3 regions of the Streptomyces lydicamycinicus genome follow, and region 3 is predicted to be linked to each of the others. Evidence: riboswitches for the same ligand, from Rfam matches in the RefSeq annotation. Region 3 holds a riboswitch; each other region holds the start of a gene.
The links. Region 3 has a riboswitch for cyclic di-AMP ahead of TU31_RS28920 (M23 family metallopeptidase). Riboswitches for the same ligand answer to the same signal wherever they lie in the genome.
Positions count from the first base shown of each region.

Region 1: another riboswitch for cyclic di-AMP. It lies ahead of TU31_RS19895 (transglycosylase family protein); the one in region 3 lies ahead of TU31_RS28920 (M23 family metallopeptidase).
Region 2: another riboswitch for cyclic di-AMP. It lies ahead of TU31_RS09170 (M23 family metallopeptidase); the one in region 3 lies ahead of TU31_RS28920 (M23 family metallopeptidase).

Region 1 covers NZ_BBNO01000005.1:493,912-504,123, reverse strand. Annotated here, with positions in the region: gene TU31_RS19910 (DUF501 domain-containing protein) at 1-91, opposite strand, end outside; gene TU31_RS19905 (FtsB family cell division protein) at 196-648, opposite strand; gene eno (phosphopyruvate hydratase) at 805-2,127, opposite strand; gene TU31_RS19895 (transglycosylase family protein) at 2,430-3,083, opposite strand; cyclic di-AMP (ydaO/yuaA leader) riboswitch at 3,091-3,261, opposite strand; gene TU31_RS19890 (transglycosylase family protein) at 3,513-4,577, opposite strand; gene TU31_RS19885 (cytochrome P450 family protein) at 4,833-6,152, opposite strand; gene TU31_RS19880 (LysR family transcriptional regulator) at 6,274-7,149, opposite strand; gene TU31_RS19875 (MFS transporter) at 7,290-8,588, shown strand; gene TU31_RS19870 (nucleoside triphosphate pyrophosphohydrolase) at 8,599-9,618, opposite strand; gene TU31_RS19865 (SurA N-terminal domain-containing protein) at 9,745-10,212, opposite strand, start outside.
Region 2 covers NZ_BBNO01000002.1:836,180-846,391, forward strand. Annotated here, with positions in the region: gene TU31_RS09150 (cold-shock protein) at 89-292, opposite strand; gene TU31_RS09160 (PP2C family protein-serine/threonine phosphatase) at 2,127-3,263, shown strand; gene TU31_RS09165 (DUF2332 domain-containing protein) at 3,388-4,506, opposite strand; cyclic di-AMP (ydaO/yuaA leader) riboswitch at 4,791-4,945, shown strand; gene TU31_RS09170 (M23 family metallopeptidase) at 4,957-6,066, shown strand; gene TU31_RS09175 (aldo/keto reductase) at 6,287-7,279, shown strand; gene TU31_RS39625 (hypothetical protein) at 7,380-7,697, opposite strand; gene TU31_RS09185 (DNA cytosine methyltransferase) at 8,010-9,332, opposite strand; gene TU31_RS09190 (very short patch repair endonuclease) at 9,439-9,822, opposite strand; gene TU31_RS09195 (PrsW family intramembrane metalloprotease) at 9,943-10,212, opposite strand, start outside.
Region 3 covers NZ_BBNO01000008.1:604,883-615,094, reverse strand. Annotated here, with positions in the region: gene TU31_RS28945 (citrate synthase/methylcitrate synthase) at 1-29, shown strand, start outside; gene TU31_RS28940 (CobW family GTP-binding protein) at 145-1,269, shown strand; gene TU31_RS28935 (DNA gyrase/topoisomerase IV subunit A) at 1,325-3,772, opposite strand; gene TU31_RS28930 (M16 family metallopeptidase) at 4,062-5,402, shown strand; gene TU31_RS28925 (M16 family metallopeptidase) at 5,441-6,823, shown strand; cyclic di-AMP (ydaO/yuaA leader) riboswitch at 7,035-7,190, shown strand; gene TU31_RS28920 (M23 family metallopeptidase) at 7,203-8,003, shown strand; gene TU31_RS28915 (GntR family transcriptional regulator) at 8,268-8,957, shown strand; gene TU31_RS28910 (HPr family phosphocarrier protein) at 9,276-9,557, opposite strand; gene TU31_RS28905 (bifunctional acetate--CoA ligase family protein/GNAT family N-acetyltransferase) at 9,766-10,212, shown strand, end outside.

The DNA of each region.
Region 1 (10,212 bases), on a different contig from region 3:
CGCGGGGCGGGCGGCCGAGCTGCTCCTTGAAGGCGGCGATGTCCGCGGCGGTGGGCTCGGTGGGCTCGGTCTGGGGCGGGGGGGTGTCCATGTGCGCTTTCGGTGAGGTGAGTGGTGTGGAGGGGGCGGTGCGGCGCGGCGGGCCGTCCGCTGTCGACAGTACGGGCTGCCGCCCGCCGGCGGTACGGGCCGGCGTCACCGCTTGTCGGCGGCGTCGACGGCGTCCCACAGATTCTCGTACCAGGGACGCTGCGCCGCCCGCGCCCCCTTGGGTGCGGGACCGGTGCCGGAGCCGTCCGGGACGATGTATCCGGCCTCGCCCGGCATGACGTAGTGCAGATGCCGGCGGGCCTGCTGGCGTACGAACGCGGGGTCCTGCCAGCGGGCCTTCTGCTCCCGCAGCCGGTCCAGCGCCGCACCGGCGTCCTGGGCCTTGCGGCGCTGTTCGGCGATGTCGGAGCGCTGGGAGACGTACTGCCTTATGGGATACGCGAGCGCGACGACCAGGGAGCACATCACCAGCGCCAGCAGGGCGGCACGGCCGGTGAGGCGGTTGCGGCGGGGCGGGCGGGCGCGGTAGACGCGGGCGGCGGCCTGCTCGCCGAGCGCCTTGAGTCGGGTCGCGGTCGAGAACCGGTCCGCGGGCACGTCGTCTCCCCTTCACTGACGGACGCCTGACTGCTTCAAGCAGGTACGTCCCCGGCAACGGTACGGGACCGTCGCCGGGGACGTACGGGGCGCGGGGCGATTGCCTCGCCCGTTCAGCCCCTGCTGCCCTGTCCGGCTGGCAGCGGGCCGTCTTCGTCAGCTGCCGTGGCGGAAGCGCGGGAAGGCGGAGCGGCCGGCGTAGACCGCGGCGTCGTCGAGGATCTCCTCGATGCGCAGCAGCTGGTTGTACTTGGCGACGCGCTCGGAGCGGGCCGGGGCGCCGGTCTTGATCTGGCCGCAGTTGGTGGCGACGGCGAGGTCGGCGATGGTGACGTCCTCGGTCTCACCGGAGCGGTGCGACATCATGCACTTGAAGCCGTTGCGCTGGGCCAGCTCGACGGCGTCCAGGGTCTCGGTCAGCGAGCCGATCTGGTTGACCTTCACCAGCAGCGCGTTGGCGGAGCCCTCCTCGATGCCGCGGGCGAGGCGCTCGGGGTTGGTGACGAACAGGTCGTCGCCGACGAGCTGGACCTTGGCGCCGAGCTTGTCGGTGATGACCTTCCAGCCGGCCCAGTCGTCCTCGAACAGCGGGTCCTCGATGGAGACCAGCGGGTAGGCCGCCACCAGCTCCTCGTAGTACTCGGTCATCTCGGCGGCCGAGCGGTCCTTGCCCTCGAACTGGTACTTGCCGTCCTTGTAGAACTCGGAGGCGGCGACGTCCAGCGCGAGCGCGATGTCCTGGCCGGGGGCGTAACCGGCCTGCTTGATGGCCTCCAGGATGAGGTCGAGGGCCTCACGGTTGGAGCCCAGGTTCGGGGCGAAGCCACCCTCGTCACCGAGACCGGTGGACAGGCCGCGCTCCTTCAGGACCTTCTTGAGGGTGTGGTAGACCTCGGCGCCCCAGCGCAGCGCCTCGGAGAAGGACTCCGCGCCGATCGGGGCGATCATGAACTCCTGGATGTCCACGTTGGAGTCGGCGTGCGAGCCGCCGTTCAGGATGTTCATCATCGGGACGGGCAGCACGTGCGCGTTCGGGCCGCCGAGGTAGCGGAACAGCGGGAGGTCGCTGGCCTCGGAGGCGGCGTGCGCGACGGCGAGGGAGACGCCGAGGATGGCGTTGGCGCCGAGCGAGCCCTTGTTGTCGGTGGCGTCCAGGTCGAACATCGCCTGGTCGATCAGCCGCTGCTCGGTCGCGTCGTAGCCGACGAGCTCCGGGCCGATCTGCTCGATGACGGCCAGGACGGCCTTCTCGACGCCCTTGCCGAGGTAGCGGTTCGGGTCGCCGTCGCGGAGCTCGATGGCCTCGAAGGCGCCGGTGGAGGCGCCGGACGGGACGGCGGCACGGCCGGTGCTGCCGTCGTCGAGGCCGACCTCGACCTCGACCGTGGGATTACCTCGCGAGTCGAGAATTTCGCGGGCTACGACGACGTCGATCGACGGCACGTTGTCTCCTTCGTGGGTGTCTGGCGTTCTGCGCATGAGCCTAACGGCCCCGGGCTCGTCCGCCTGCCCTTGGCCCGCTCCGTGGGACGGAACACCCCCGAAAACCTGCCCAAAGGCCCAGTTCGCGGGACGTTTGGCACATTGTTCGCCGAAGGGGAAACGTGGCGGAACAGTGCCGGTCAGCGGCCTGCCGGCGGCCGGGGGGCTTGGGAGCGGTCCGGGACACGAGAAGCCCCGCCACGGCGCGCTGGGGGGAAGGGCGCGCCGTGACGGGGCGGTCTCACGGAGGAAAGAGGGGCCCGCCGCTCGGGCCCTCAGGAGCCCCGGTGAGCTCCGGCTCAGACGTTGAGCTGCTGACCCGGGATGATCAGGTTCGGGTTGCCGCCGATGACCGACTTGTTGGCCTTGTAGACGGACTTCCAGTCGGTGCCGTGGGCCTTGGCGATCTTGGCGAGGGTGTCGCCCGCCTTGACGGTGTAGTTGCCGTGACCGGTGGACTTGCGCTCGGCGGACCGCGAGGCACGGTCCTCGGACGGGGCCTTCTTGGCCTCCGGCTCGGCCGACTCCTGCTTCGGCGCGGACTTGGTCTGCGTGGAGGTGTCGACGTCGGGGGACGGACCACCGGCGGTCAGGTTGCCCGCACCGGCGCAGGACCAGGCGCCCGGGCCCTGGATGGCGAGGAGCTTCTCGGCGGCGGCGATCTGCTGGGCCTTGCTGGCCAGGTCGGCGCGCGGCGCGTACTGGGTGCCACCGGCGGCGGCCCAGCTGGAGTTGGAGAACTGGAGGCCACCGTAGTAGCCGTTACCGGTGTTGATCGACCAGTTGCCGCCGGACTCGCACTGGGCGACCTTGTCCCAGGTGGCGACGGAGGCGGCGGAGGCGGAGGTGGCGCCCATCAGCGGCACGGCCACGGCGGCACCGGCGACACCGGCGAGGGTGGCGACGCGGACGGCCTTGGAGGGACGACGGTGCTTGCCCTTGAAGATCAGCATGGTTCGTTCGTTTCCTCACCGACGCCTGCGAGGTGAGCTGTCGGGTTCGGACTGATGAGTCGCCCGGCCGTGTGCGCAGGACGCACGTGGCTTCACCCCAAGCCGGTTGACCCGTTTTCACGGGCGGGGCCGGCACAAATCCTGGGTCCCCCGCTCCTGCCTTCGGCGCTTGCGCGTCAAGTGCCTTCGACCACCGGCAGGATTCGGCGTGTGATCGAAGGGCCCGCTTTGGCGAGCGATCCTGACGTTAAGCAGTAATGCCCTTGGGGTTCAAACCCCACCATCTGAACCAAGTTGACCGTTTTTGATCACGGGTTGGTTACATATCCGCAGGTGAGGCCCGGTATGCCGGTGTTGCGCAGACCGGACCCCACCGGAGTCAACGAGACCCTTGTCTCACTTTCCCAAAAGAGGGCGAAGGGTGCCGAACTACCCCGCGTTCCGCCCGAGATCGAGCTGCTGGCCGGGCTGGATCAGGTCCGCGTCGGACCCGATGACGCCCTCGTTGCGGTCGTACAGCGCGCTCCATCCCCCGGGCAGCCGGTGAGCCACGGCGATGGCTGACAGGCTGTCACCCGGGCGCACCGTGTAGTCGCCGTCGGCCGCCGGGCCCGTACGGTGCGCGTCGTCGCCCCGCGAGGCGTGCCGGCCGCCGGACCTGCCGTCGTCGCTGCCCTTGGCGCCCTCGTCGCCCGCCTCGCCGCGGTGCTTGCCCTTGGTGGGCACCTTGTGCGGCGTGCCGGTGCTGTCCGTACGGCTGCCGTCCTCGGACGGGTCCGTGGAGGGGCTGCCGGACGGGTCGTCCTCGGACGGGTCGGCGGACCGCGACGGGTCGTCGTCCCGGTCGCCGGGCGTCGCCGGGTCGGACGGCTCCGGGCTCGTGGACGCGTCGCCGGGCTCGCCGGAGTCCGAGGGGTCGGGCGAGGGCGTCGCGTCGGACGGCCGCCTGTCCGCGTCGCCGTGCTCGTCGCGCGGCGCGTCGTCCTGCCCGGCGGAGTCCCCGTCGTCGTGCGACCGGGACGAACCGGAGGTGTCCCAGGGGTCGAGGGAGCCCTGGGAGTCCGACGGGTCGGGTGCGGGGGTGCTGGTGCTGCCCGGGTCGACATCCGGGGCCTTGCCGTCGCCGGTCAGCCCCGCGTTCACGGCGCAGCTCGGCCAGGCGTCCGGCCCGCGGTCGTCGAGGATCGACTCGGCCACGGCGATCTGCTGGGAGCGACTGGCGTAGTCGGGCCGCGAGGCGTAGGCCGAGCCGCCGTAGTTGTCCCACATCTCCTGGGTCAGCTGGAGGCCGCCGTAGTAGCCGTTGCCCGAGGCGGCGCTCCACACGCCGGCGCTCTCGCACTGGGCGACCTTGTCCCAGGTCGCGGTGTCGGCGGCGTGTGCGCCGCTCGCCCCGAGGAGGGGGAGGGCGAAGCCGGCGCCGGTCACTCCCGCCGTGACAAAGATGGCCGGTGCCTGACGGGGGCGACGATGTCGGCCGTTCCCGGAACGCATGCGGATGCCTTTCGCGCGGCGGTTGAGTTGTTCGACGAGCTCTTCGAGCTGCTCGACGGAGCCTCCGGCCGGCCGACGCACGCGAGCGGCACCGTTACACCGGTCCCCCACATCACCGCTTCGACCGATCGAGTGAAGCCAGTCGATCGTCGGGTCGAAAGGTAGCCGGGGTCTCGGGTAGTCACAAGTCGGTGTAGTGCGGATCACGTAATGGTCACGCGGTTGACTCTGCGTCACATTTTGTCTTGTCGCTGGTCAGGGCCGATCCGGAGTGAACTCCACCGGAAGTGAACGCAGTCCGCGCATGATGAGTCCGCCGCGCCAGCGCAAATCATCCGGTTCCACCGCAAGCCGGATGTCCGGGAGCCGGGTCAGCAGGGTCGCCAGCGCGGTCTGTCCTTCGAGCCGGGCGAGCGGCGCGCCCAGGCAGTAGTGGATGCCGTGCCCGTATCCCAGATGCTGGTTGTCACGCCGGGTCAGATCGAGCACATCCGGCTCGTCGAAGCGTGCCGGATCGCGGTCGGCGGCGGCCAGCACCACCAGGACCGGGTCCCCCTCGGCGATCCGCTGCCCGCCGAGCGTCAGCTCCTCGGTCGCGAACCGCCAGGTCGCCAGCTCCACGGGGCCGTCGTAGCGGAGCAGTTCCTCGATGCCGGTGGCGAGCAGCTCGGTGTCGCCCGCCGCGATCGACTTCTGGAGCAGCTCCCGCTGGGCGGGGTGGCGCAGCAGCGCGTAGATGCCGTTGCCGATGAGGTTGACGGTGGTCTCGAAGCCCGCGAAGAGCAGGATGAAGGCCATCGCTGCGGCCTCGTTCTCGGTCAGATGCTCCCCGTGGTCGGAGGCCCTGATCAGGGCGGAGATCAGATCCTCGTCCGCCTCGGCGGTGTCGCCCAGCGACGCGCGCTTGCGGTGGATCAGCTCGGCGAGATAGCCGCGCATCTTCTTCACGGAGCGGGCGACGCCGCCGCGCGGCCCTCCGCCGTGCCGGATCATCATGCCCGCCCAGTCCCGGAAGTCGTCCTGGTCCTCGCGCGGCACCCCCAGCAGATCGCAGATCGCGTAGATGGGCAGCGGGAAGGCGAACTCATGGATCAGGTCGGCCTCCCCGGCGCCGCCCGGTTTGGCGATCATGGCGTCGATGAGCCGGTCGGTCAGCTCCTGGACCCGCGGGGCGAAGGCGGCGACCCGGCGCGGGGTGAACGCCTTCGAGACCAGCCGGCGCAGCCGGGTGTGGTCCGGGGGGTCGATGTTGAGCAGATGCGTCATCAGGTTGGCGCTGCGCTCCCCCGGGATGCCGACCTTGCCCTTGCCGTGCGCGGCCTCGCTGTGATGGACCGGGTTCTTGGACAGCCGGGCGTCGGCGAGCGCCTGCCGCGCCTCCGTGTACCGCGTGACCAGCCACGCCTCGACACCGCTGGGCAGCTCGGTCCGGTGCACCGGCGCATGCTCGCGCAGCCAGGCGTACGCGGGGTACGGGTCGGAGGCGAACTCCCAGGTGAACAGCGCGGGGGCGGGCCCGGCGGCGGGGCAGCCCGCGGGGGCGTCGGCGGCGGTGGTGTGGGGCTTGTCGTGCACCTTCCGACCGTAACCGCTGGGCGCACAACGGCGCGCCCGCGTACCGGGCGGGGCCCGGCCAGGGCCTGTCGTCGCAGTCCCGTCGTGCGCCGCGAGGCAGGCGGGGCTTCGAAGACGGGCCCTACGCCACCTCCACCCCCAGCCCGGTCAGAAAGGCCACCGCCGCCGGCGACGGGCCGAGGCCGCTCCACACCACCCGCTCGGTCCGCTCGGGCGCCGGGCGCACCCGCACGATGTGCAGCCCGGCCAGCTCGGAGGCGATGGCCTCCGGGACCATGCCGACGCCCAGGCCCGCCCGCACCAGCTTCGCCAGGAACTCGACCGTGGTCACCTCGAACGCCACCTCCGAGGTCAGCCCCGCCGCACGGAACGCGTCATCGCGCTGCCGGCGGGCCGCCGACCCCGCCGTGAAGTCGACGAAGGTCTCCCGCGCCATCCGCGACAGCGTGGTCCACTCCCGCCCCGCCAGCGGATGCCCCGGCGGCACGACGGCGACCAGCTCGCCGCGCGCCAGCTCCTTCTCCCGTACGCCGACGGTGCGGGCCGCGGGCACCAGCCCGACGAAGGCGACGTCCAGCACGCCCTGCCGCACCTGTTCGATGAGCTCATCGCTCATGTCGGTCTGGAGACTGATCCGCACCTGCGGGCACCGCGTACGGAAGGCCCCCAGCTCACGGGCGAGATCCACGGCCGCGACGGTGGTGATCGCGCCGACCGCGAGCCGGCCGCGCACCTCCCCGGTCGCCGCCGCCACCTCGGCGCGGGCCCGTTCGGCCGCCTCCAGCGCCTGCCGGGCGACCGGAACGAAGGCCTCCCCGGCGGCGGTCAGCCGGACACTGCGGCTGGTCCGGTCGAAGAGCCGGGCCCCGAGCTCCTTCTCCAGCCGGGCGATCTGATGGCTGAGCGCGGACTGCACCACATGACAGCGCTCGGCGGCCCGGGTGAACCCACCGGTCTCGGCGACCGCGACCACATACCGCATCTGCTGAAGCTCCATGACCACCGACTCTAAAGCCATTGATCTGCATCCACGATCAATGCGATGACAACAATGTGTTGGACTCATGGATCCCCCGGCCCCAGGCTGGACCGTGCCCGCCGCCGCGGTGGCGGTGGGCGCACCGAGGAGGTCAGGTCATGGAGACCGAGCACATACCGGAGCCGGACGCCGGGGACTCCCCCGCGACGCGACCGGGCCTGGGCCGCGGCACCCTGCTGCTGATGTCGGTCGCCACCGGGCTCTCCGTCGCCGGCAACTACTTCGCCCAGCCGCTGCTGGACGTCATCGGCCGCGATCTGCACCTGTCCGCGTCCACCGCCGCACTGGTCGTCACCGTCGCCCAGGTCGGCTACGGACTCGGGCTGCTGCTGCTCGTCCCGCTCGGCGATCTGCTGGAGCGGCGCCGGCTGGCCGTCACCCTGACCGCGGCGACCGCGGTCTTCCTCACCGTCACGGCGAGCGCCCCCAACGCCGCCCTCCTGCTCACCGGCACCGCCCTGACCGGTCTGGCCTCGGTCGCCGCCCAGGTCGTGGTGCCGTACGCGGCGACCCTCGCGGCGCCCGCCGAGCGCGGCCGGACCGTGGGCACCGTCATGACCGGACTGCTGCTCGGCATCCTGCTGGCCCGTACGGCCGCCGGGCTGCTCGCCGAACTGGGCGGCTGGCGCACCGTGTACTGGGTCAACGCGGCGCTGATGCTGCTGATGGCCGTGCTGCTGCGGCTCCGGCTGCCGGCCCTGCGCACCACCGTCGGGCTGCGCTATCCGGCGCTGCTGCGCTCCACGCTGGCGCTGTTCCGCCAGGAGCCGGTGCTGCGGTGGCGGGGCGCGCTGGGCGCCCTGACCTTCGCGGGCTTCAGCGTGCTGTGGACGGCGCTGGCGTTCCTGATGTCCGGGCCCTCCTACGGCTGGCAGGAGTCGGCCATCGGGCTGCTGGGGCTGGTCGGCGCGGCCGGCTCGCTGTCCGCCTCGGTGGCCGGACGGCTGGCGGACCGCGGCCTGGCGCACCGGGTCACCGGCGCGGCGGCGTTCCTGCTGCTGGGTTCGTGGGGCCTGCTGGCCCTCGGCGGAGCGGGCGGCGCCTGGTCCCTGGCCGCGCTGCTCGCCGGGGTGATCATCCTGGACCTGTCCGCGCAGGCGGTCCACATCAGCAACCAGCACCTGGTCTACGCGGTGCGCCCCGAGTCCCGGAACCGCCTCAACTCCGCCTACATGACCAGCTACTTCGTGGGCGGCGCGGTCGGCTCCGCACTGACCTCGGTGGTCTGGGGCGCCGCGGGCTGGTACGGGGTGTGCGTGCTGGGCGCGGTGCTGGCCGCCGTGGTCGTGGCGCTGTGGGTGCTGGAGCGCATGCGACGCCGGGCTGCCGGCGGGGGCCGGAAGGGGCGGGCCACCGCAGCCGACGTACCGGCGCCGTCGCTCACGTCCACCCGTTGATTGTCAGCGCTTACTCGGCACTGCCCTCGGCGGCCACCACCGCATCGCGGTAGGCCCGCGCCGCCGCGCGCAGGGCGGCCTCCGGGTCGACGCCCTCCGCCTCGGCCCGTACGGCGAGCGCCAGCAGGTCGTAGCCGATGCCCTCCCCGGCCGGCGGCGCGACCTCGATGCCCGCCGTCCGCACCCGCGACGCCAGCTTCGCCGCGAGCGCCAGCCCCGGCTGGGCCAGCGGAATCCCCTCGGTCACCGACTCCCGCTGCTTCTCCTCCGCCTTCTTCCGCAGCCAGTGCGCCTTGACGTCCTCCGGGGTGGCCGCGTCCTCGTCCCCGAAGACATGGGGGTGGCGGTGCAGCAGCTTCTCCACGAGCGTGCCCGCCACATCGTCGATGGAGAACGGCTCGTCCGGATCGTCCTGCGCGATCCGGGCATGGAAGACGACCTGGAGGAGCACATCCCCGAGCTCCTCCCTCAGCTCCGCGCGGTCGCCCTCCTCGATGGCCTCGACCAGCTCATACGCCTCCTCGATGCCGTACTTGGCAAGATCGCGGTGCGTACGGACGCTGCTCCAGGGGCACTCGGCGCGGATCTGGTCCATGACCTGGACGAGATCGAGCAGCCGGGCACCGGGCAGGTCGTAGGAGCCGGGCAGCAGCTCCAGATCCGGCATGGTCTCCCGGCCGGAACCGGCCAGCCGTGCCAGCCCGTCGGTCAGCGCACTCTCACCGACCGCCGAGGTCAGCACGACGGCCGTACGGGCCTCCGGCACGCAGTAGTCGACCAGTTCGCGGGCGGCGGGCGCGGCGGTCTCCACCTCGATACCGGCCTCCCGCAGATAAGGCAGCTGCGGATGATCCGGATCGGCGCTCACCACACGGTCGGCCGCCCGCAATATCTGCCATGCGGGCCAGGACAGGAGCCCGGGGGCGACCCGGTGGCTGGTGGTGAGCAGAACCAGGCGTCCGGTACCGGCACCCTCGGGACGGGCGTCGGCGCCGGTACCGGCGGCGGAGGCGGAGGCGTCAGCGTTCACGCCTCGAACGTAACGCACGGCACTGACACCGATCGGTGGCGGTGGGTGGGCGGGGCTGACGAAGCTGACGGGGCCGACGGCGGGCGGGCCCCGGCCCCGGCCGCCGGCCGTCCACCCGTGCGCCGGTCAGGCCTGCTGCTTCGCGGGCTCCCGGGTGATCCACGGATCCTTGGTCTCGCCGAGGATGACCTGCTGGTCGTCCCACTTGCCGAACCGCGGATTGACGTCGATCCCCATGGAACGGGAGGTCTTGGCCAGCGCGCGGGCGAGCTTCTGCTGCCCCTGCGGCGCGCGCCGGTCCGCGTGCAGATGCTCGGCGACACCGTCGAGCAGCAGCTGATTGCGGACCATGGCGTCGATCTCGTCCGGGGCCACACCCTGCTGAAGCCACATCGCCTTCAGCCGCTCGGCACTGCCGGCCTGCTTCTCGGCCCGGCCCCGCCACTTCTGGATGTCACCGCGGCTGACCGTGACCCCGGCGTCCCGCGCACCGCGCGCCAGCACCTCGTCGAAGATCATGCCGTTGAGCGTGGCCAGGCTCAGCCGCCCGGTGCTCATGATGAGCTGCCCGCCCTGCGGGGACTTGGCCTGCGC
Region 2 (10,212 bases), on a different contig from region 3:
GTTGCGGGGCACACGGGAAACACCGAAAAGCAACGAGCTGGGGCCCGCACCCAAGGTGCGGGCCCCAGCTACGGTGTGCGCGTCAGCGTCAGGCGGGAACGATGTTCTCGGCCTGCGGGCCCTTCTGGCCCTGCGTGACGTCGAAGTTCACCTTCTGGCCTTCCTGCAGCTCGCGGAAGCCCTGGGCTGCGATGTTCGAGTAGTGGGCGAAGACGTCGGCGCCGCCACCCTCCTGCTCGATGAAGCCGAAACCCTTTTCCGCGTTGAACCACTTCACGGTGCCAGTAGCCATGTCATATCTCCTTCGGGGCAGTGCCCGGAGCCCACACCGTGCGGGCTCCGTATCGCTGCGTTGATTGCCCGTCCGGAAACAAACACCGGAAATACGAAAACGCTCCGCCGTGTACGACAGCGAGCACGCTTGAAGTCTTGGGAACCACAACTGCAACTGAGATCGACGGTAGCACGGTACTGGCGGCCGTGCGCGGCACATGGTCCCGACGCTTTCGAGAGGGTAAAAAACAACTACCGCCCCCGTGGCCATTTCTACAGTTGCGGTATGAGATATTCAGCACCGGCGCTCGACTCTATTCGACCGGAAATGCGCCGCCCTCCTCGGCCACCGCCCAGGCTCCGCAGGCACGGGCCGGGCACCATCTGTGCCTGACCGCACCGCGCCGGTACAGTTCGTGCCGCGCCGCGATGTGGCCCTGACGGTTGGGGAATCGTCCGACCCTGCCTGAGGCAACCCCGACGAACCTTTGGAAGCGGGGTGGTGAGCACGCCGGCCCTGCACACTTGCACCAGCAATCCCGCCGCGGGTACCCACGTGCCCCTCTCTTCCGCCTGCCTGCACGGGAATCTTGACGGCAAGCAGTCGCCTCCCGAAGACGTCCGTGCCCTCCGCATGCCCCAACGAGCGGTGAATCACGGTCAATACGGGTCCCCACCGACCCTCTTCACTCTGCCCCACGGCACGCGTTTGCGCAGGTCAGATCCGCAATGGCGCGTACACGCCCCATTGATTCCCAAGCTCAGGGCACAGGATAGGTCCGCGTCGCGTGGCCAAAGCTGCTTGGCAACCAGTCATTACGGGGGCGGCAGAGGGTTCCGGAGGCACACGAAGCAATCGCCGGACTGGGGCTGAGGAAGGTGGGATGGTGATCCGACTTCACCAGCTCTCGTCTCACGGGACCTGGGTGAGGAGCCGGGCATCCGACAGGAGAGGACGACAGGCCGTGACGGAACAGCGCTGCGATCGCTGTGATCTCATCATCGGGGCGGGGTGCGCCTGCCCGTCCGAGGGTGTGGCTCCTCGCATTGTTGGCGGCCAAGCACCGAAACAGGCCAGCCGCCACGGGCAGCTGCCCCACGCCATCATCGTGTCGCCCGCGGGGAACGCCCACCTGCCCGGCTGCAACCACCTCTCCGACAGCGAAATCGCTGGGCCGAAGTTCGGCTGGGTGGCCGGCCTCGATCCAGATGCCTGGTCCCGCATATCGGAGTCGCAGCCGCTGCGAGCCACCGAGGGCAACACCGGGCGAGTGGCGACCCGTCGCTGCCTGACTTGCGATACCTACGCGTAAGGCGCTGCGCCGAATGCCTGGTCAGCCGTCCGCGATGCGTGAGCGATGCGTGAGCGGACGGCGTGACACAGGCCGGTCCGGCGCTGGACCTGGCGTCAGCCGTAGGTGCTGTGACCAGGGAGAACTGGACTCCGGTGGACTACCTGGGACCGTCGGTCCCCGGTTCGTCGGGTCTTTTAATCCATTGGTTCAGGGTTCGAGCCCCTGATGGCCCACCAGAAGCGGGACGGGAAGACCGTCCGGCGGATGCAGTGCCCCGAGGGCCCGGACCGTGTGTGGTCCGGGCCCTCGGGCGTGAGCGGGGCGCCTGGCGGGCTTCAAGTGCCCTTGAGCGGGGCGCGCTTGGAGGCGGGCGCGGCGGCCCCGGCTTCCTCCCGGGCTTCGTTCGCCGCCCGCGCGCTGCCTCCCCGGACGGGCCCGTGACCCGTCCGGCCCCCGACGAGTCGCCGTCCCGGCCCGTACCGGCAAGCCTGGGGACGTCGAGGCGACCGGCACGGCGGTCCCGTACGGACGGGCGGGAGTGGGGCGAGACCGGTGCGGATGCTCCGAGGTGAGGCGCCCCCCGAGGGCAGCGGGGAGCGCCGTGCCCGGCTGGTGTGGTCCGGCCGGCTGCTGGTGCGCCGGCTTCCCGTCCTCCTGATCGTCGGCGGCGTCGCCTTCGGTGTGGGGACGCCCGCCGGCTACACCGCCGCCCCCTTCTTCTCGGCCGCCCCGCTGGTCGCCGCGCCGCTCTTCGCCCTGCGCGGCACCGCTCTCACGGCCCTGGCCGCCGTGTTCGGCGAGATCTGGGTCGTCCTCTATCGCGGCGGCGCCGCACAGGACCACGGCGAGTCGGCGACGGAGGTCGCCATGGTCCTTGCCGTCGCCCTGTCGGCCCTCGGCATCAACCGGCTCGTCCGGAGCGCCGACGTCCGCCCGGCCTCCCTACGGGACGTCTCGGCGGCCGCCCAGCGCGCCGTCCTGCCCACGCCGCCCGAACGGCTCGCCGGGCTCGCCATCGCCGCCCGCTATGTGGGCGCGCGGGCGGCGGACCGGAGCGGTGGCGACCTCTATGCGGTGCAGGAGACCCCGCACGGCGTACGGCTGCTCGTCGGGGACGTACGGGGCAAGGGGCTGGACGCGGTGCGGACCGCGGTGATCGTCATCGGCGCCTTCCGTGAGGCGGCGGAACAGGAGCGCACCCTGGAGGCGGTGGCGGGCCGGCTGGAGCGGGCGCTGCGGCGGGAGGGCGGGCGGCGCGACGGGGTGGAGCAGACCGAGGGCTTCACCACTGCCGTCCTGGCCGAGATCCCCGCCAACGGGCCGTCCGTGCTGCGTGTGCTCAACCGGGGCCACCCCTCGCCGCTGCTGCTCACCCCGGACGGCGGGCTGCGCGAGCTGCTGCCGGGGGCACCGGCGCCGCCCCTCGGGCTGGGCGAGATGGCACACCGGCCGGACCGGCCGGACGAGACGTTCTTCCCGGCCGGGGCCCTGCTGCTCTTCTTCACCGACGGTGTGACCGGTGCCCGGGACCTGCTCGGCCGCTACTACAACCCGTCGGGCAAACTGCGCGGCTGCCGGTTCCCCGGCCCGGACGTCCTCGTGGACACCGTGGTTGAGGATGTGGCACGGCATACGGGCGGTGCGTCGGCCGACGACATGGCACTGCTGGCGGTGCAGCGGCCTATGGGGGTGTAGGCGGTGGCCCGTAGGAGGGCTTGGCGGGCGGGGGCCTATGGGGGCGGGACCCGCGTAGGGGGGACGGGCGGGCGTACGGCGGGCCGTACGGGAGCCGGGGAGCGCATCCGCCCCCCGGCCCCGCTCAGCGCCCCGGCGTGCCCCTCGCGCCGGAGAGGCTGTGCAGGCTCTGGCCATGCGGGCCGGTGAGCGCGACCGGGTGTCCGTCGAGCGCGAGGGTCAGGTGCAGGGCGTCGTCCGGGCGGGGCGAGTGGGGTGCGGAGTCGGTGATCCACGGCAGCACGGAGTGGTGCTCGTTGGAGATCCAGTGGCCGCCGCCGGGCCGCCCGGCGAGCAGCGACCGTACGAGACGGGCGAACTCCTCGCGGCGGGCGGGCGGGAGATAGGGCAGCACGGCGCTGTGGAAGATGACCAGCGTCGCCTCGGGCGGTGCCTCGGCGGCGAGCGCGGGCAGCTCGTCGATCAGGTCGCCGCGTACCATCCGCGGCCGCGGCGCCGGCCGCACCGTGTCAACGGCCGCGGACAGCCGTGCCGCACGCTCCCCGTCACCCGGCCATACGAGCGCCTGGAGCCAGCGCAGATCGTCCGGTTCGTCGACCGGATCGAGCGGGTCGAGGTCGATGCCGGCCCGCCAGACGATCTGCGGCAGCCGTTCGGGCAGCTCGTCGGCCGCCCCTCCCGTACGGCAGGTGAACACCAGCGGGCTCTCCGGCGCCCCCAGCTCGGCCCGGCGGCGCGGCCCGTCCTCGCCTGCGGCCTCGTACCGATAGCGATAGCGGTCGGGGTGCAGACACAGCCCCGCCGACGTGCCGGCCTCCAGCAGCGCCAGCGGCTGCGGCAGACGGGCGAGCAGCGGCAGCAGGGTGGCGCAGCGGGCCGGTTCGTTGGTCTGGGTGGCGCGCTGCATGATCACCGCGCGCACCTCGTCCCAGTGCCGGATCGTCCACTCGCGCCAGCGCCCGTACGCGGCCGCACCGCGCGGGCCCATTTCGGCGTGCGGGCCGTCGAGATAGCGGACGGCGGCGAGCAGGAGGTCCGGCTGCTGTTTGCTGCCGGCGGGCAGCGAACCGGACAGCAGATCGCAGAACTCCGGGTCCTGGCTGATCCGCGCGCTCAGCTCCTCGTGCGCGTCGGACCGGCCGCGCGCCTCCCGCCAGGAGAACTCCCGGTACCGCTCCGCCACTCCCCACGCGTAACCGGCAGCCCGTCCGGCGTTCCCGGTGTTCCCGACGTTGACGACCATGATCCGACGTTACTGCTCTCACCCTCCGTAGCTGAGGGGCACCCCTGCGCATAACGACTGGCACACAATCCGCGCGAGATCGTTTAGGGGTGGCGGGCCAACTCGCCCGGATTGCTGCCCTGCTGGCCGAAAAGACCGCGCGGCAGCTCGTGCGGAGCGCATACGGATTCGTGGGAACGCTTGGAATTCGGTCGCCGTCTCTATTACTGTCCGATAACGCAGCGCGGTCGTCCCAGCCGTCGCCCGAGGCGGCACCGCGCGCCGACGCCGAATCCCGCACGCGCTTTTCACGCACCCCCAAGCACTTCGAACTGCACCAAGGGAACCGGGGAACCACTTCCTTGGGGTGAATCGGACGCCCTCCGCCAGCGGGCGTCCGTAGGAGACCTTCCTGCTCCGAACCCGTCAGCTAACCCGGTAGGCGAGAAGGAAGGAAAGGAGTGCGCCCCCGTGGCGTCCAACAGGCCTACCCCCGAGGACCCGACCGCCTACGCGCTCGATGACCGAGGTGCCTTCGCCGGCCCCGGCGTCGATGACGGCGACGGACCGTGGGAGGAATGGAATCCCACCGAGGAATCCACCCGTTCCGTTCGAGGCAAGCACCGCGTCGCCAAGCAGCGCGGCGGTGGATTCGCCCGCAGCGGCACCGTCCTGGGTGTCGGAGTCATCGCGGCGGTCGGTGCGAGCGGAATGGCCTCGGCCGAGGACCGTCCGCCGGTGCCGATCTCGATGCCCGACATCGGCGGCATGGCCGACGACCTCTCCGAGAAGCTGCCGGACGCCAAGGAGCTTCCCGGCATCGGCGAGCTGATATCCGACGAGGACTCCGCGGCCACCGACGCCGCCTCGGCTCCCGCCGACGGCGCGGCCACTGTCGCTTCCACGCGGACGGGCGCGGACACGGGTAACGCCGCGGGCGCCGGTGAGGCGCTGCGCAGCCGCATCCTCCAGCAGGCCGACGCGCAGCAGGGCAGCGCCGAGCAGGAGGCCCGCGACGCCGCCGAAAAGGCCGCTGTCCAGCAGGCCGCAACGGAAGCCGCCGCCCACCAGAAGTCGGCCGAAAAGGCCGCAGCAGCCAAGAAGGCGGCCGAGATGGAGGCCAAGCGCAAGGCGGAGGAAGCGGCCCGGCGGAAGGCGGAGGCCGAGCGCCTCGCCGAACTGGCGAAGAGCTTCATCGCCCCCGTGTCCTCCTACACGCTCACCGCCAGCTTCGGCCAGGCCGGCGACCGCTGGGCCGCCGACCACACCGGACAGGACTTCGCCGCGCCGACCGGCACCCCCGTCAAGGCGGTGCACTCCGGCACCATCACCCAGGCCGGCTGGGCGGGCTCTTACGGCTACCGCATCGTCCTCACCCTCGACGACGGCACCGAACTCTGGTTCTGCCACCTGTCCTCGATGGTGAAGACCTCCGGCAAGGTCAACACCGGCGACGTCATCGGCCGCGTCGGCGCCACCGGCAACGTCACCGGCCCCCACCTCCACCTGGAGGTGCGCCCCGACGCCGGCGACCCGATCGACCCGATGCCGTGGCTGCGCGATCATGGGCTCAGCGTGTGACGGACGGCGTGTGTGCGTGACCGACGGGGACCGTGCATGGCCGATGGCCTCAACGTATGAGCGGCTACATGGGCGCATGATCGACGGCCTCAACGCATGAGCGGCGACATGGGTGCCTGAACACCGACCTCAATCGGTGTGCATCTGACGGGAGTTGCCTGTACGCGCACCGGGGGAAGAGGACGGAATAACTCCTCTTCCCCCGACGCTGCAACAACGTATGACCGCCGCACACAGCGCTCCAGACATCGCAGGCAATCCCGGCCCCCGAAGCCCCCTCGGCCGCAGGCCCCTCGGCTCGCTCTCCGTCTCCCCGCTGTCCCTCGGGGGCAATGTCTTCGGCTGGACGGCCGACGAAGCGACGTCCTTCGCCGTGCTCGACGCGTATGTGGCGGGCGGCGGCAATTTCATCGACACCGCCGACGCCTACTCGTACTGGGTCCCCGGCAACGAGGGCGGCGAATCCGAGACCGTCATCGGCAACTGGCTGGCCTCCCGCGGCAATCGCTCCGAGGTCGTCATCGCCACCAAGGTCGGCGCCCTCCCCGGTTACAAGGGCCTGTCCCCCGCCACCATCAAGTCCGCGGTCGACGCCTCGCTGACCCGTCTGCGCACCGACTACATCGACCTCTACTACACCCACTACGACGACGAGTCGGTCGAGGTCCCGGAGTTCCTCACCGCCCTCGACGACCTCGTCCGGGCCGGCAAGGTCCGCGAGATCGCCGCCTCCAACATCTCGGCGCAGCGCCTGGAGGAGTCCCTGGCCTGCTCGGCCCGCGAGGGCCTGGCCCGCTATGTCGCCCTCCAGCCCCACTACAACCTGGTCTCCCGCGACACCTACGAGGGCGAACTCGCCGAGGTCGCCGCCCGCCACGACCTGGCCGCCGTGCCGTACTACGCCCTCGCCTCCGGCTTCCTGACCGGCAAGTACCGCCCGGGGACCCATGTCGACAGCGCCCGCTCGGGAGGCGCCGCCAAGTACGTGGACACCGACCGCGGCCGCCGCGTCCTCCAGGCCCTCGACACCGTCGCCACCGCCCACCGCGCCGAACCCGCCACCATCGCCCTCGCCTGGCTCACCGCCCAGCCCACCGTCGCAGCACCGATCGCGAGCGCCCGCACGGTGGAACAGCTCCCGGCACTACTGGCGGTGGGCGATGTGACCCTGACGGAGGACGAACTCAAGCTGCTGGATGAGGCTTCGGCCTGATGTAATCGGGCCTTCAACAAGGTTGTGGGGTGGTGGCGTTGGAACCTTGCGTCCCACCCCACCTGTCGGCGTCATGGCGTGCGGTCGTGACGTTTCGCTGTCACGTGGTGCCGTCGCACCGCCGATGGTCCACCGCCACCCACGAAGCGAGTGCCATCCCACCCGCCACCGCGAACACCGAAGGCCACGCCCCGATCTTCTTCGCCAACGGATGCGACCCGGCAAACGCGGCGACATACATTCCGCACAATGCCGCAGCTGTTGCCCCTCCGGCCTGTCGCTCCCACTCCTTGGCCGCAACGGCCCCGGCCGCCGCCAGCGCCATACCCCCGAGCGGCCGCTTCTTGCTCCAGCGAGCCACACCGTAGCCACCTACCAGGCCACTTGCTGCAACCACTGCTGTGGGAATCCGGGCCATCAGTACAACCTCCTCATCAGGGACGACTTCTCCGAGCCTACGCACAGGTTGCCGGTGCCGGCCCTCCGTCGTCGCCCTACAGGGAGACCCTGGCGGGCTTCCTCGAACGCTTGCGGCGACATTCTCCGGTTGCGCTGTTCGGGTAGCTCCCCCTGAGTGGCTCAAGGCCGAACTGAGGGCGTCGCAAGGGAAAAAGTGCAGTGGTGCCGGCAGGCATGGAGAAGGGCGGGCACGACTTGTGCCGCAGAGTCGACGTCGTGCCCGGCAGTTGAACAAGCACGAGCGTTTGCTGTCCGGGCGGCGTGCTCGGAGTCATTCCTGCCCCCCGCGCAATGCCTGTCGGATGACCTTGGCTATGGCCGTGGCCAGCTCGACGGGAACCGCGTTGCCGATCTGACGAGCGATCTGTGACTTGCTGCCGAACCAACGGAAGTGCTGAGGGAAGCCCTGGATCAGTGCTGCTTCGAGGTGTGTGATGGGCCGGTGCTCATCGGGGTGGAGATAACGTCCCTTCTCCGGCTTGAAGAACTCCGTCCTGATGGTGACCGAGGGCTTTTCCCAGACAAGGCGTCCCATGACATCGCCCGAGCCGGAGTGGTGGTTCATCCAACTCTCTGTCGAGAGCAACTTCCCACCGACCTTCGAAGCATTTACCAGGTCATGTCGATTGCCGCCTGGGGGAATGGCCCTGTAGCGAGCCAGCGACAATTCTGTCGGATTTCGCCCGATGTGTAGCTGCGACGTTCGGAAGGGACCGGGCATCTGATTCCGGATGCGATCGATGAAGGCCTGATTCAGGTGCCCGGTCTCCTTGACTTTGCGTGAGATGCGCACCAGTGCGGGGGTGTCGTGAGCAGTCACAATGGGGAGGTCGGTGCCTGTTACGCGCGGTGTGACGTGTTTTAGGCATTCGGCGAGCGTAACCCAGTCATTGGCCCTACTGCCTTCGCCCGGAGTCGCAGGAGTGGCGAAGCTGAGCTGCGTATTCTTCTCCGTTCGAGGCTCAGGAATCTGCGGCTGCTCCGGGCGCCCGTGTGTTGCCGACGGGTGCTCGACCATCGGGTGGTCGGTCCGGGTGCCGATGATAATGGTGCGCTTGCGTGCCTGGGCGACACCGAAATCCGCGGCGTTGAGCAGTTCCTCGCAGATCTCGTAGCCGGCTTCTTTGAACTCTGCGCGAAGGTTCTCGAATTCTTGCGACGTGCTGAATCGGTCAACGTTTTCGATGACGAAGATCTTCGGATTCACCTTTTCGACGACCTTGAAGTATTGTCGCCACAACTGATTTCGAGGGTCGTCCGGATTCTCTTTCCCGAGGCCGGAGAATCCTTGGCAAGGTGGCCCGCCCAGGATTACCTCTGCCTTGGGGAGTTCGCCCTGGGCCCAATCCGAAATGTCGCCGAGGTATACGTGATCCGTACCCCCTGACAGCTTGCCGAAGTTCTCCGCATAGGTCATGGCCGCCGCGGCGTCGACTTCCACTGCGGCGACAGGTGAGAACGCTGATTGAGTGGTCGAATCGTCATCGGGGATGGTCGAGCCGTCAACCGCGACGCGGAGGAACCCCTGTGTCAGCCCGCCCGCCCCGGAGAAGAGGTCGATCATTCTGATGGGGTCGGGGGCGTGCATGCTCATGCCGGCGAGTGTAGCCGGCACGACTGACAAGGGGCATTGTTCTTGCACAGCACCGGTGTTGATGTGGCATCAGCCAGGATCGTCGGAGGCTCTCGACGGTCCTGAGTCAGCGGCGTCGAGCTGTAGCGGAAAGGGTTGTCGCGACCTGATCCGCAACCGCCACCGGATCCTCGTGCTCCCAGAAGCGCAGTACCGTCCACCCCTGTTCCACGAGATGTTCGGTTGTTTCACGGTCACGGGCGATGTTGCCGTCGAGCTTGTTGCGCCACCAGTTGGCGTTGGCCTTGGGGTGGGTGGCGTGTTCGGGGCAGCCGTGCCAGAAGCAGCCGTCGAGGAAGACCGCGACCTTGGGGCCGGGGAAGGCGATGTCGATCGTGCGGCGGGAGAACCCGGGGACGCGGCGCTGCAACCGGTAGCGGTGGCCGGAGGCGTACAGGAGCCGTCGTACAGCCATCTCGGGAGTGGTGTCCCGGCGGGCCTGGACGCTCATGCGAGCGGAGACCTCGGGGGACGAGGGAATGGCAGGCACGTGGCCATTGTGCCGGAGAGGCCGCCGGGTGTCAGGGCTGAGAGGTGGGCAACGGCCCGTAAGGCTCCGTGAGCCCGGCTCCTACGCCGGCGGCGGTGCGAGTGGCTCGCACTCCGACCGCTGCGCCCCCCACGCATGCACCAACGCCACCCGCCCCCACGCCTGGTACTCCCGCAGGTGCTCCAGCAGGTGTTGTTCCCGGGTGGCGAAGTCAGGAGTGGGGCCCAAGAGATGGGCCCGTCGGCGGTGGAACGACAGGGTCGTGGCCACGGTGGTGTATTCGGTGACGGCGCGGGCGGCGGCGGGGCCCTGGGTGCGGCGGGCCAGGTCGCGGGCCAGGGCGCGGGTTTT
Region 3 (10,212 bases):
AGCCGGTGCCCGTCGTCGCACCCCGCTAGTGGGGGAGGCCGCAGGGGGCCGAGCCGAGCCCGCGGCGTCGGCGGTCCGTTACGATCGACAGCTCGTCCGCCGCCGGTCCGCGCGGCCCGCCACCCGCACCATGGAGGCGCCCCCTTGGCCACGCAACAGATCCCGGTCGTCGTGCTCGCGGGCTTCCTCGGGTCGGGCAAGACCACGCTCCTCAACCACCTGCTGGGCAACGGTGACGGCACCCGGATCGGCGCGATCGTCAATGACTTCGGCAGCATCGAGATCGATGCCATGACCGTCGCCGGGCAGGTCGACTCGATGGTCTCGCTCGGCAACGGCTGTCTGTGCTGTGCGGTCGACACCAGCGAGCTGGACACCTACCTGGAGCGGCTGGCCCGCCCCGCCGCCCGTATCGACGTGATCGTCATCGAGGCCAGCGGGCTGGCCGAGCCGCAGGAACTCATCCGGATGATCCTGGCCAGCGACAACGACCGGATCGTCTACGGCGGGCTGATCGAGGTCGTCGATGCCGCGGAGTTCGACGACACCCGCGCGCGGCATCCCGAACTGGACCGGCATGTGGCCATCGCCGACATCGTGGTGCTCAACAAGGCCGATCGCATCGGCGATGCGCCGCGGAAGTCACTCATGGACACGCTCGCCGACCTGGCTCCCGGCCGCCCGGTGATCTGCACCGCCTACGGGAGGGTCGATCCCGAGCTGTTCTTCGACCGCGGACCGGGCGAGGACCACGACGCGGCCGTCCGCCAACTGTCCTTCGAGGACCTGCTGCGCGAGTCCGCGGCGAACGGGGCCCCCGCCCACGACTCCGACGACCACTGCGGCCACCCCGGTGAGTGCGGCCACCCCGGCCACGCCCACCACGCAGGCCACCTCCACGCCGCCTACGAGAGCGTGGAGTTCACCTCCGCCGAACCGATGCACCCGCGCCGTCTCATGGACTTCCTCGACAGCCGCCCGGCCGGCCTCTACCGCATCAAGGGCTTCGTCCACTTCGACGTACCGGAGAACCGCCAGAAGTTCACGGTGCACGCCGTCGGTGACTTCCTGCGCTTCTACCCCGCGCCGTGGCCGAAGGGCGAGGCGCGGTGCACCCAGCTCGTCATGATCGGCAGCGGTATCGACGCCCCGGCCCTGCGCAAGGAGCTGGAGAACTGCCGGGACAGCGCACCCTCGGAAGCCGGTCCGAACAGCATGTGGGGTGTGCTGCGGTACGTGGCAGCACACGAGGAGACCGAAGACGAGTGACGCCGCCGGGCCGGTTCTCCACCGGCCCGACGGCGTCGACCACGTCGGCTACTGGCTACACCGGCCCCGCCAGCGCCGCCACCGGCTTCGTCAGCGGCACCCCCGAGCCGTCCCGGCGCGGATCCACCTCCGGCAGCTCGACCGGACTGCCCTTGGCGTCCGCGGCCCGTACCGGAGCGGGCACCGCCCACGCCTGGGTCAGACAGTCCTCGCCCTTCAGGAACCGCTGACAGCGCACCCCGCCGGTCGCCCGGCCCTTGCGCGGGTACTGGTCGAACGGGGTGAGCTTGGCCGTCGCCACCGAGTCGTCCAGCGTGCCGTGCGAGCCGGCGACCGTGAACACCATGGCGTCGGTGGCCGGATCGACCGCGGCGAACGAGATCACCTTCGCGCCCTCGCCCAGCTTGATGCCCGTCATACCGCCCGCCGGCCGGCCCTGCGGCCGCACCTGCGACGCCGGATAGCGCAGCAGCTGTGCCTCGTTGGTGATGAAGACCAGGTCCTCCTCACCGGTGCGCAGCTCGACCGCGCCCACGATGCGGTCACCCTCCCTGAGGGTGATGACCTCCAACTCCTCCTTGTTGGCGGGATAGTCGGGCACCACCCGCTTGACGACGCCCTGTTCCGTGCCGAGCGCCAGGCCCGGCGAGGACTCGTCCAGCGTGGTCAGACAGACCAGCTCCTCGCCGTCATCCAAGGTGAGGAACTCCGAGAGCTGCGCGCCACCGGAGAGGCTCGGCGCCGCCGCGGTCTCCGGGAGCTGGGGCAGGTCGATCACCGAGATCCGCAGCAGCCGGCCCAGGGACGTCACCGCCCCCACCTCGCCACGGGTCGTCGCCGGCACCGCCGAAACGATCACATCGTGCTTGACGCGCTTGGCGTCGACGTCGAAGGTCATGTCCCCGGTGACCGTGCGCGCCAGCAGCCCCGTCGAGGACAGCAGCACCCGGCACGGGTCGTCGGAGACTTCCAGCGGCACCGCCCCGACCGCGGGGCCCGCCGACTCCAGCAGCACCGTGCGCCGGTCCGTGCCGTACTTCTTCGCGACCGCGGCCAGCTCGCCGGAGACCAGCTTGCGCAGCTCGGTGTCCGACTCCAGGATCGCCGTCAGCTTCTCGATCTCGTCCTGAAGCCGGTCACGCTCCGACTCCAGCTCGATACGGTCGAACTTGGTCAGCCGGCGCAGCGGGGTGTCGAGGATGTACTGCGTCTGGATGTCGCTCAGCGAGAAGCGCTCGATCAGCCGCTCCTTGGCCTGAGCGCTGTTCTCGCTGGAGCGGATGAGGCGGATGACCTCGTCGATGTCCACCAGGGCCGTGAGCAGGCCCTCGACCAGGTGCAGACGGTCGAGCCGCTTGGTCCGCCGGAACTCGCTGCGCCGGCGCACCACATTGAAGCGGTGGTCGACATAGACCTCCAGCAGTTCCTTGAGGCCCAGCGTCAGCGGCTGGCCGTCGACCAGCGCGACGTTGTTGATGCCGAAGGATTCCTCCATCGGCGTGAGCTTGTAGAGCTGCTCCAATACGGCCTCGGGGTTGAAGCCGTTCTTGACCTCGATCACCAGCCGCAGGCCGTGCTCGCGGTCGGTGAGGTCCTTGACATCGGCGATGCCCTGGAGCTTCTTCGACCCGACCAAGTCCTTGATCTTGGAGATGACCTTCTCGGGGCCGACGGTGAAGGGGAGTTCGGTGACGACCAGGCCCTTGCGGCGGGCGGTGACGTTCTCCACGGTGACCGTCGCACGGATCTTGAACGTGCCGCGGCCCTTCTCGTACGCGTCCCGTACGCCGCCCAGACCCACGATCCGGCCGCCCGTCGGCAGATCGGGGCCCGGCACGAAGCGCATCAGGGTGTCGAGATCGGCGTTGGGGTGCTTGATCAAATGGCGGGCCGCGGCGATGACCTCGCCCAGGTTGTGCGGCGGCATGTTCGTCGCCATACCGACGGCGATGCCGGAGGCGCCGTTGACGAGGAGGTTCGGATACGCGGCGGGGAGGGCGGCCGGTTCCTGCTCCTGGCCGTCGTAGTTCGGCGAGAAGTCGACAGTGTCCTCGTCGATGGACTCCGTCATCAGGGACGTGGCGGACGCCATCCGGCACTCGGTGTACCGCATCGCGGCGGGCGGGTCGTCATTGCCCAGGGAACCGAAGTTGCCGTGGCCGTCCACGAGCGGCAGCCGCATGGAGAACGGCTGCGCCATGCGCACCAGCGCGTCGTAGATCGATGCGTCGCCGTGCGGGTGGAGCTTACCCATCACCTCGCCGACGACGCGGGCGCACTTGACGTAGCCGCGGTCGGGGCGCAGCCCCATTTCGTTCATCTGGTACAGAATGCGGCGGTGCACGGGCTTGAGGCCGTCGCGGGCGTCCGGCAGGGCGCGCGAGTAGATGACCGAATACGCGTACTCAAGGAAGGAACCCTGCATCTCGTCGACGACGTCGATGTCGAGGATCCTCTCCTCGAAGTCGTCCGGCGGCGGGGTCTTCGTGCTGCGGCGGGCCATCGCGGCTGCGGCTCCTTCTGCTGCGTCTACTGCCGATGTCGGGAAAGCGTCGGGTCAACCAGTCGGGTCAACCAGCTGGGGGATCGACCCGCGAGTATGTCTGAGTCTGACGCGGACCATTGTGGACCGCGCCACTGACAACGCCGACCGCGACTCCCCCTTCGGCCCCGCGGGAGCCGAGCGCGGCGTACGTTCGGGGCCGGTCGGACGGGAACTTCGCCAGATGCCGACGCGCTTGCATACAGTGACAGAACTTCCTCGCAAGCGGATCGAAGGGACGTACATGCCCATGGGTCACACGGCCACAGAACAAGCCGGCTCCGGCGGCCTGACAGCGACCGAGCACCGGCTGGCCAATGGCCTGCGCGTGGTGCTCTCCGAAGACCACCTGACCCCGGTCGCGGCGGTGTGCCTCTGGTACGACGTCGGCTCCCGCCACGAGGTCAAGGGCCGTACGGGCCTGGCTCACCTCTTCGAGCATCTGATGTTCCAGGGTTCCGCGCAGGTGAAGGGCAACGGCCACTTCGAGCTGGTGCAGGGCGCCGGCGGTTCGCTCAACGGCACCACGAGCTTCGAGCGCACCAACTACTTCGAGACCATGCCCGCCCATGAGCTGGAGCTCGCGCTCTGGCTGGAGGCGGACCGGATGGGCTCGCTGCTGACCGCGCTCGACGAAGAGTCACTGGAGAACCAGCGCGACGTCGTCAAGAACGAACGCCGCCAGCGCTACGACAACGTCCCCTACGGCACGGCCTTCGAGAAGCTCACGGCCATGGCGTACCCCGAGGGCCACCCGTACCACCACACGCCCATCGGGTCGATGGCCGATCTGGACGCGGCGTCCCTGGAGGACGCGCGGGCCTTCTTCCGTACGTACTACGCGCCCAACAACGCCGTCCTGTCGGTCGTCGGCGACATCGACCCCGAGCGGACGCTGGCCTGGATCGAGAAGTACTTCGGTTCGATCCCCTCGCACGACGGCAAGCAGCCGCCCCGGGACGGCACCCTGCCCGACATCCTCGGCGGCGAGCTGCGCGAGGTCGTCGAGGAGGACGTACCCTCCCGCGCCCTGATGGCGGCCTACCGCCTGCCGCACGACGGCACCCGTGAGGCGGACGCCGGTGACCTGGCGCTGACCGTCCTGGGCGGCGGCGAGTCCTCCCGCCTGTACAACCGGCTGGTGCGCCGCGACCGCAGCGCCGTCGCCGCCGGCTTCGGCCTGCTGCGGCTGGCCGGCGCCCCCTCGCTGGGCTGGCTGGACGTGAAGACGTCCGGCGGGGTCGAGGTTCCCGACATCGAGCGCGCGGTCGACGAGGAGCTGGCCCGGTTCGCCGCCGAGGGGCCGACGCCGGAAGAGATGGAGCGGGCGCAGGCCCAGCTGGAGCGCGAGTGGCTCGACCGGCTGGCCACGGTCAGCGGCCGCGCCGACGAACTGTGCCGCTTCGCCGTCCTGTTCGGTGACCCGCAGCTCGCGCTGACCGCCGTCCAGCGCGTGCTGGACATCACCCCGGAGGAGGTGCAGGCCGTCGCCAAGGCCCGGCTGCGCCCCGACAACCGCGCGGTGCTCGTCTACGAGCCCACCGAGCCGACCGACGCCGCCGACACCGAGGAAGGGGAGGCGGACCAGTGAGCGACGCCACCACCCACGCCGATTCCCCCGTGAGCACCATGGACTTCCACCCGCAGCCCCAGGGGGGCGCACCCAAGCCGTGGGCCTTCCCTGCCCCCGAGCGCAGCCAACTGCCCAACGGGCTCACCCTCCTGACGAGCCACCGTCCCGGCCAGCAGGTCGTCGCCGTCGAGATCAACCTCGTCGCGCCGCTGGACGCCGAACCCGAGGGCCTGGACGGCGTCGCCACGATCATGGCGCGTGCGCTGTCCGAAGGGACCGACACGCTCGACGCGGAGGAGTTCGCCGCCGAGCTGGAACGCTGCGGCGCCACCCTGGACGCGCACGCCGACCACCCCGGTGTACGGGTCTCCCTCGAGGTGCCGGTGTCCCGGCTGAACCGTGCGCTCGGCCTGCTCGCCGACGCGCTGCGGGCGCCCGCCTTCCCGGAGAGCGAGGTCGAGCGGCTGGTCCGCAACCGCCTCGACGAGATTCCGCACGAGCTCGCCAACCCGGCCCGCCGCGCCGCGATGTCGCTGTCCAAGGAGCTGTTCCCGGCCACCGCCCGCATGTCGCGGCCCCGGCAGGGCACCGAGGAGACCGTCGCGCGTATCGACGCCGCGGCCGTCCGTGCCTTCTACGACGCCCATGTACGGCCCGCCACGGCCACCGCCGTAGTGGTCGGTGACCTCACCGGCGTCGACCTCGACGCGGCGCTCGCCGGCACCCTCGGCGCCTGGACCGGCTCCACGGCTGAGCCGCTGACGGCCGCGCCGATCGTCGCCGACGACACCGGCCGGGTGGTGATCGTGGACCGCCCCGGGGCCGTCCAGACACAGCTGCTCATCGGCCGTATCGGTGCCGACCGGCACGACCGGGTGTGGCCCGCGCAGGTCCTCGGCACGTACTGCCTGGGCGGCACCCTCACCTCCCGTCTGGACCGCGTGCTGCGGGAGGAGAAGGGCTACACCTACGGGGTGCGGGCCTTCGGCCAGGTCTTGCGCTCCACCGCCCCCAGCTCCCCGGAGGGCTCCACGGGCGCCGCGCTGCTCGCCATCAGCGGCTCGGTGGACACCGGCTCCACCGGCCCGGCGCTCGAGGACCTGTGGAAGGTGCTGCGCACCCTCGCGGCAGAGGGGCTGACGGACGAGGAGCGGGATGTCGCCGTGCAGAACCTCGTCGGGGTCGCGCCGCTGAAGTACGAGACCGCGGCGGCTGTCGCGGGCACCCTCGCCGACCAGGTGGAGCAGCAGCTGCCGGACGACTTCCAGGCGCAGCTGTACGCCCGCCTCGCGGAGACCGGCACGGTCGAGGCGACCGCGGCGGCGGTCAACGCCTTCCCCGTGGACCGGCTGGTGACGGTCCTGGTGGGCGATGCGGCACAGATCGCCGAACCGGTCAAGGCGCTGGGCATCGGAGAGGTGACCGTCGTCAGCGGCTAGTCCGGCCGGGGTGACGGAAGGTCATATATCGACATGCGGCTCCCGTGGTGCTTTTCGGCCACGGGAGCCGCCGTATGTCCGGTTTATCGCGGCTGGTGCCCCGGTTCTTGTGGCATCCCGCACAAAAAAGCTGATCTGTTTGCCGATTGAAAGTTGCCCCGTTTAGCGTCAGTCCGGCTGTTCGTCACAAGTCCGCCACAACAGTGGCACCGGGCAGCCATCGCCGAGTCCCCGTACGGCGCGAGCCAGGGGAGCCGGGGACCCATATGTCCCTTGGGGTGAATCGGACTCCTCTCCGAGGAGTCCGTAGGAGACCTTCCTGCTCCGAACCCGTCAGCTAACCCGGTAGGCGAGAAGGAGGGAAAGGACAAGCCAGCACATGGCGTTCATCCGTGCCACCGGGAAGCACCGTCGCACGAGCCGTCCCGTCAAGACGGGCCGCAACATCGCCGGCATAGCCACCCTCGCGGCCGGTGGTGTGGTCGCTTCCGTGGCCTCGCCGGCGCTGGCCGCGACGGACGAGGCACGCCCGCACGACACCGGGCTCCAGCAGGCCGTCGTGCTGGGGGACGAGCTCGCCAGCCGGGTCGAGGCCCAGGCCGACGCGCAGCAGGCCGACGCGGAGATCGCCGCGGCGAGGGCGAAGGCCGAGGCCGTCGCCAAGAAGCAGGCCGACGAGGCCAAGCGGCGTGCCGAGGCGGCGAAGAAGAAGGCCAAGGCCGCCCACGAGGCCAAGGTGCGCGCCGCCCGCGACGCGGAGCGCAAGCGCCTCAACGCCTTTGTCGCCCCGATTGCCGACTCCTACGTCTCCACCTCCTACAAGGCCTCCAGCGGCCTGTGGTCCTCCGGCAGCCACACCGGCATCGACTTCCACGCCGCCTCCGGCACCAGCGTCCACGCGGTCGGCTCGGGCACCGTCGTCGAGGCCGGCTGGGGCGGCTCGTACGGCAACAACATCGTGATCAAGATGAACGACGGCACGTACACCCAGTACGGCCATCTGTCGTCGCTCGGTGTCTCGGTCGGCCAGCAGGTCACCCCGGGCCAGCAGATCGGCCTCTCCGGCGCCACTGGCAACGTCACCGGCCCGCACCTGCACTTCGAGGCCCGCACCGGCGCCGACTACGGCTCGGACATCGACCCGGTCGCCTACCTGCGCGGGCACGGCGTCAACGTCTGATCCCGCGCCCTGTCGGTGCCGCGCCCCCCCACTGGCCAGCACCACACGCCGAGCGTCCTTCGGAGCCCCGGTCCCACGGCCGGGGCTCCGGCGTATCCGGAGGGCGGCGAGCGCGCACGGGTTGCGCTGACGGCCCGCTACTTCCGGCCAAAAATTATCCATGAATAACCAGGCGCCGTCGGAAAAGCCGTGCCGGTCGAATAGAGTCACGGAAAAGCCGCCGACCGGCGGCGTTTCCAGGGGATTACGGCGGAGGCACGGAAGATGCGAGGCCATATTTCCGCGCATGCGGTGTGCACGGCGATTCGCGACGACATTGTCTCCGGTGCGCTGGCGCCGGGGAGCCGGCTGATCGAGGAGATCCTGGCGGCCCGTTACGGTGTCTCCAGAGTGCCGGTGCGCGAAGCGCTGCGCACCCTTCAGTCCGAGGGCTTCGTCACCACACGCCACCACGCGGGCGCCTGCGTCGCCGAACCCACCGAGCAGGAAGCCGCCGATCTCCTGGACATCCGGGCCCTGTTGGAGCCGCTGGGCGCCGCCCGCGCGGCCGCCCGCCGCAGCCCGGCCCACCTCAAGGTGCTCCGCGGCCTGGTACGCCTCGGCCGCGAGCGGGCCCGTCACGGCAACCCCGCGGATCTGCGCCAACTGGACGGCTGGTTCCACGAAACGCTCGCCCAGGCGGTCGGCAGCCCCAGCCTGACGGCGCTGCTGACCCAGCTGCGGCGCAAGATCGAGTGGATGTACACGGTGGAACTGCCGTCCCGGCCCGGCGAGTCCTGGGACGAACACGGCGCGGTGCTGGACGCGGTGGCGCGGGGAGACGCGGAACGGGCGCGCGCCCTGATGGCGGCTCATGTCGAGCGCTCGCTTCCGGTCTACCGGCTGCGGCGCCCCGCCGCCCCCGAGGTGAGGGATCCGAAACGGCCCGTCAACACGGCACGCGTCCGCCCTTAACAATCGCCCCGTATACAAAGAGGCGCGAAATCGGCAGCCGTGGCGCGTGGCGGTGCGTTATTCGAATCCGAGCCTGCATTTGGCATGCCGATTTTCATCGGCGTCGCGTGCGCTTAATGGTGTGCGCTTTTTCGGAGTACCCCGGATGGCGTTCGCCGCTGATCCCGGTTATCGGTTGCCATCGCCCCCGGATGGGGGTCGCCCCGGAATTCCCGTGCATCCCTCCCGCAACGGAAGGCGCGCAGCGAAACGGCCCCGCAGTGGCAACCGATGGTCACCACTGCGGGGCCGCCGCATGCAGCAGAGGTCCTGGCGGACTCAGACGGTCTCGGGGAGCTCCTCGAGACCCTCGGCGACGAGCTTGGCGAGACGGTCGAGCGCCGCCTCGGCGCCCTCGGCGTCGGAGGCCAGCACGATCTCCTCGCCACCCTGGGCGCCGAGACCGAGGACCGCCAGCATGGAGGCCGCGTTGACGGGGTTGCCATCGGCCTTGGCGATCGTCATCGGGACGCCGGAGGCGGTGGCCGCACGGACGAAGATCGACGCGGGACGGGCGTGCAGGCCCTCGGCCCAACCGACATTGACGCGGCGCTCTGCCATGGTGTTGCCCTTCAAAGTCGTGACAGTTGTCTAGACCAGTCTCTCACGCTGCCGGGTGTGGTCCGCCAGCCCTGCGTTCCGGCCCGCGCGGCCGTGAGGCCCTTGGGAGGCCCGGCGGGCCGTACGTCCTACGGGGTCGCAGCCTGCCCCGCACCCCGAGCGTACGCGCGCCGGGTCGGTTGTCGGTGGCCGGTCGTACGCTGTCCGCATGCAGACGCCGCCGGAGCACGCATACCCGACCCACTGGGAAGCCGACGTGGTGCTGCGTGACGGCGGCACGGCGCGGATCCGCCCCATCACCCCCGACGACGCCGAGCGGTTGGTCTCCTTCTACGAGCAGGTCTCGGACGAATCGAAGTACTACCGCTTCTTCGCGCCCTACCCACGCCTGTCCGACCGCGATGTGCACCGTTTCACCCACCACGACTACATCGACCGGGTCGGGCTCGCCGCCACGGTCGGCGGCGAGTTCATCGCCACCGTCCGCTACGACCGGATCAACGACCAGGGACTGCCCGCCAAGGACCCCGAGGACGACCAGGCCGAGGTGGCCTTCCTCGTCCAGGACGCCCACCAGGGCCGCGGAGTCGCCTCCGCCCTCCTGGAGCACATCGCGGCGGTCGCCCGCGAACGCGGCATCCGCCGGTTCGCCGCC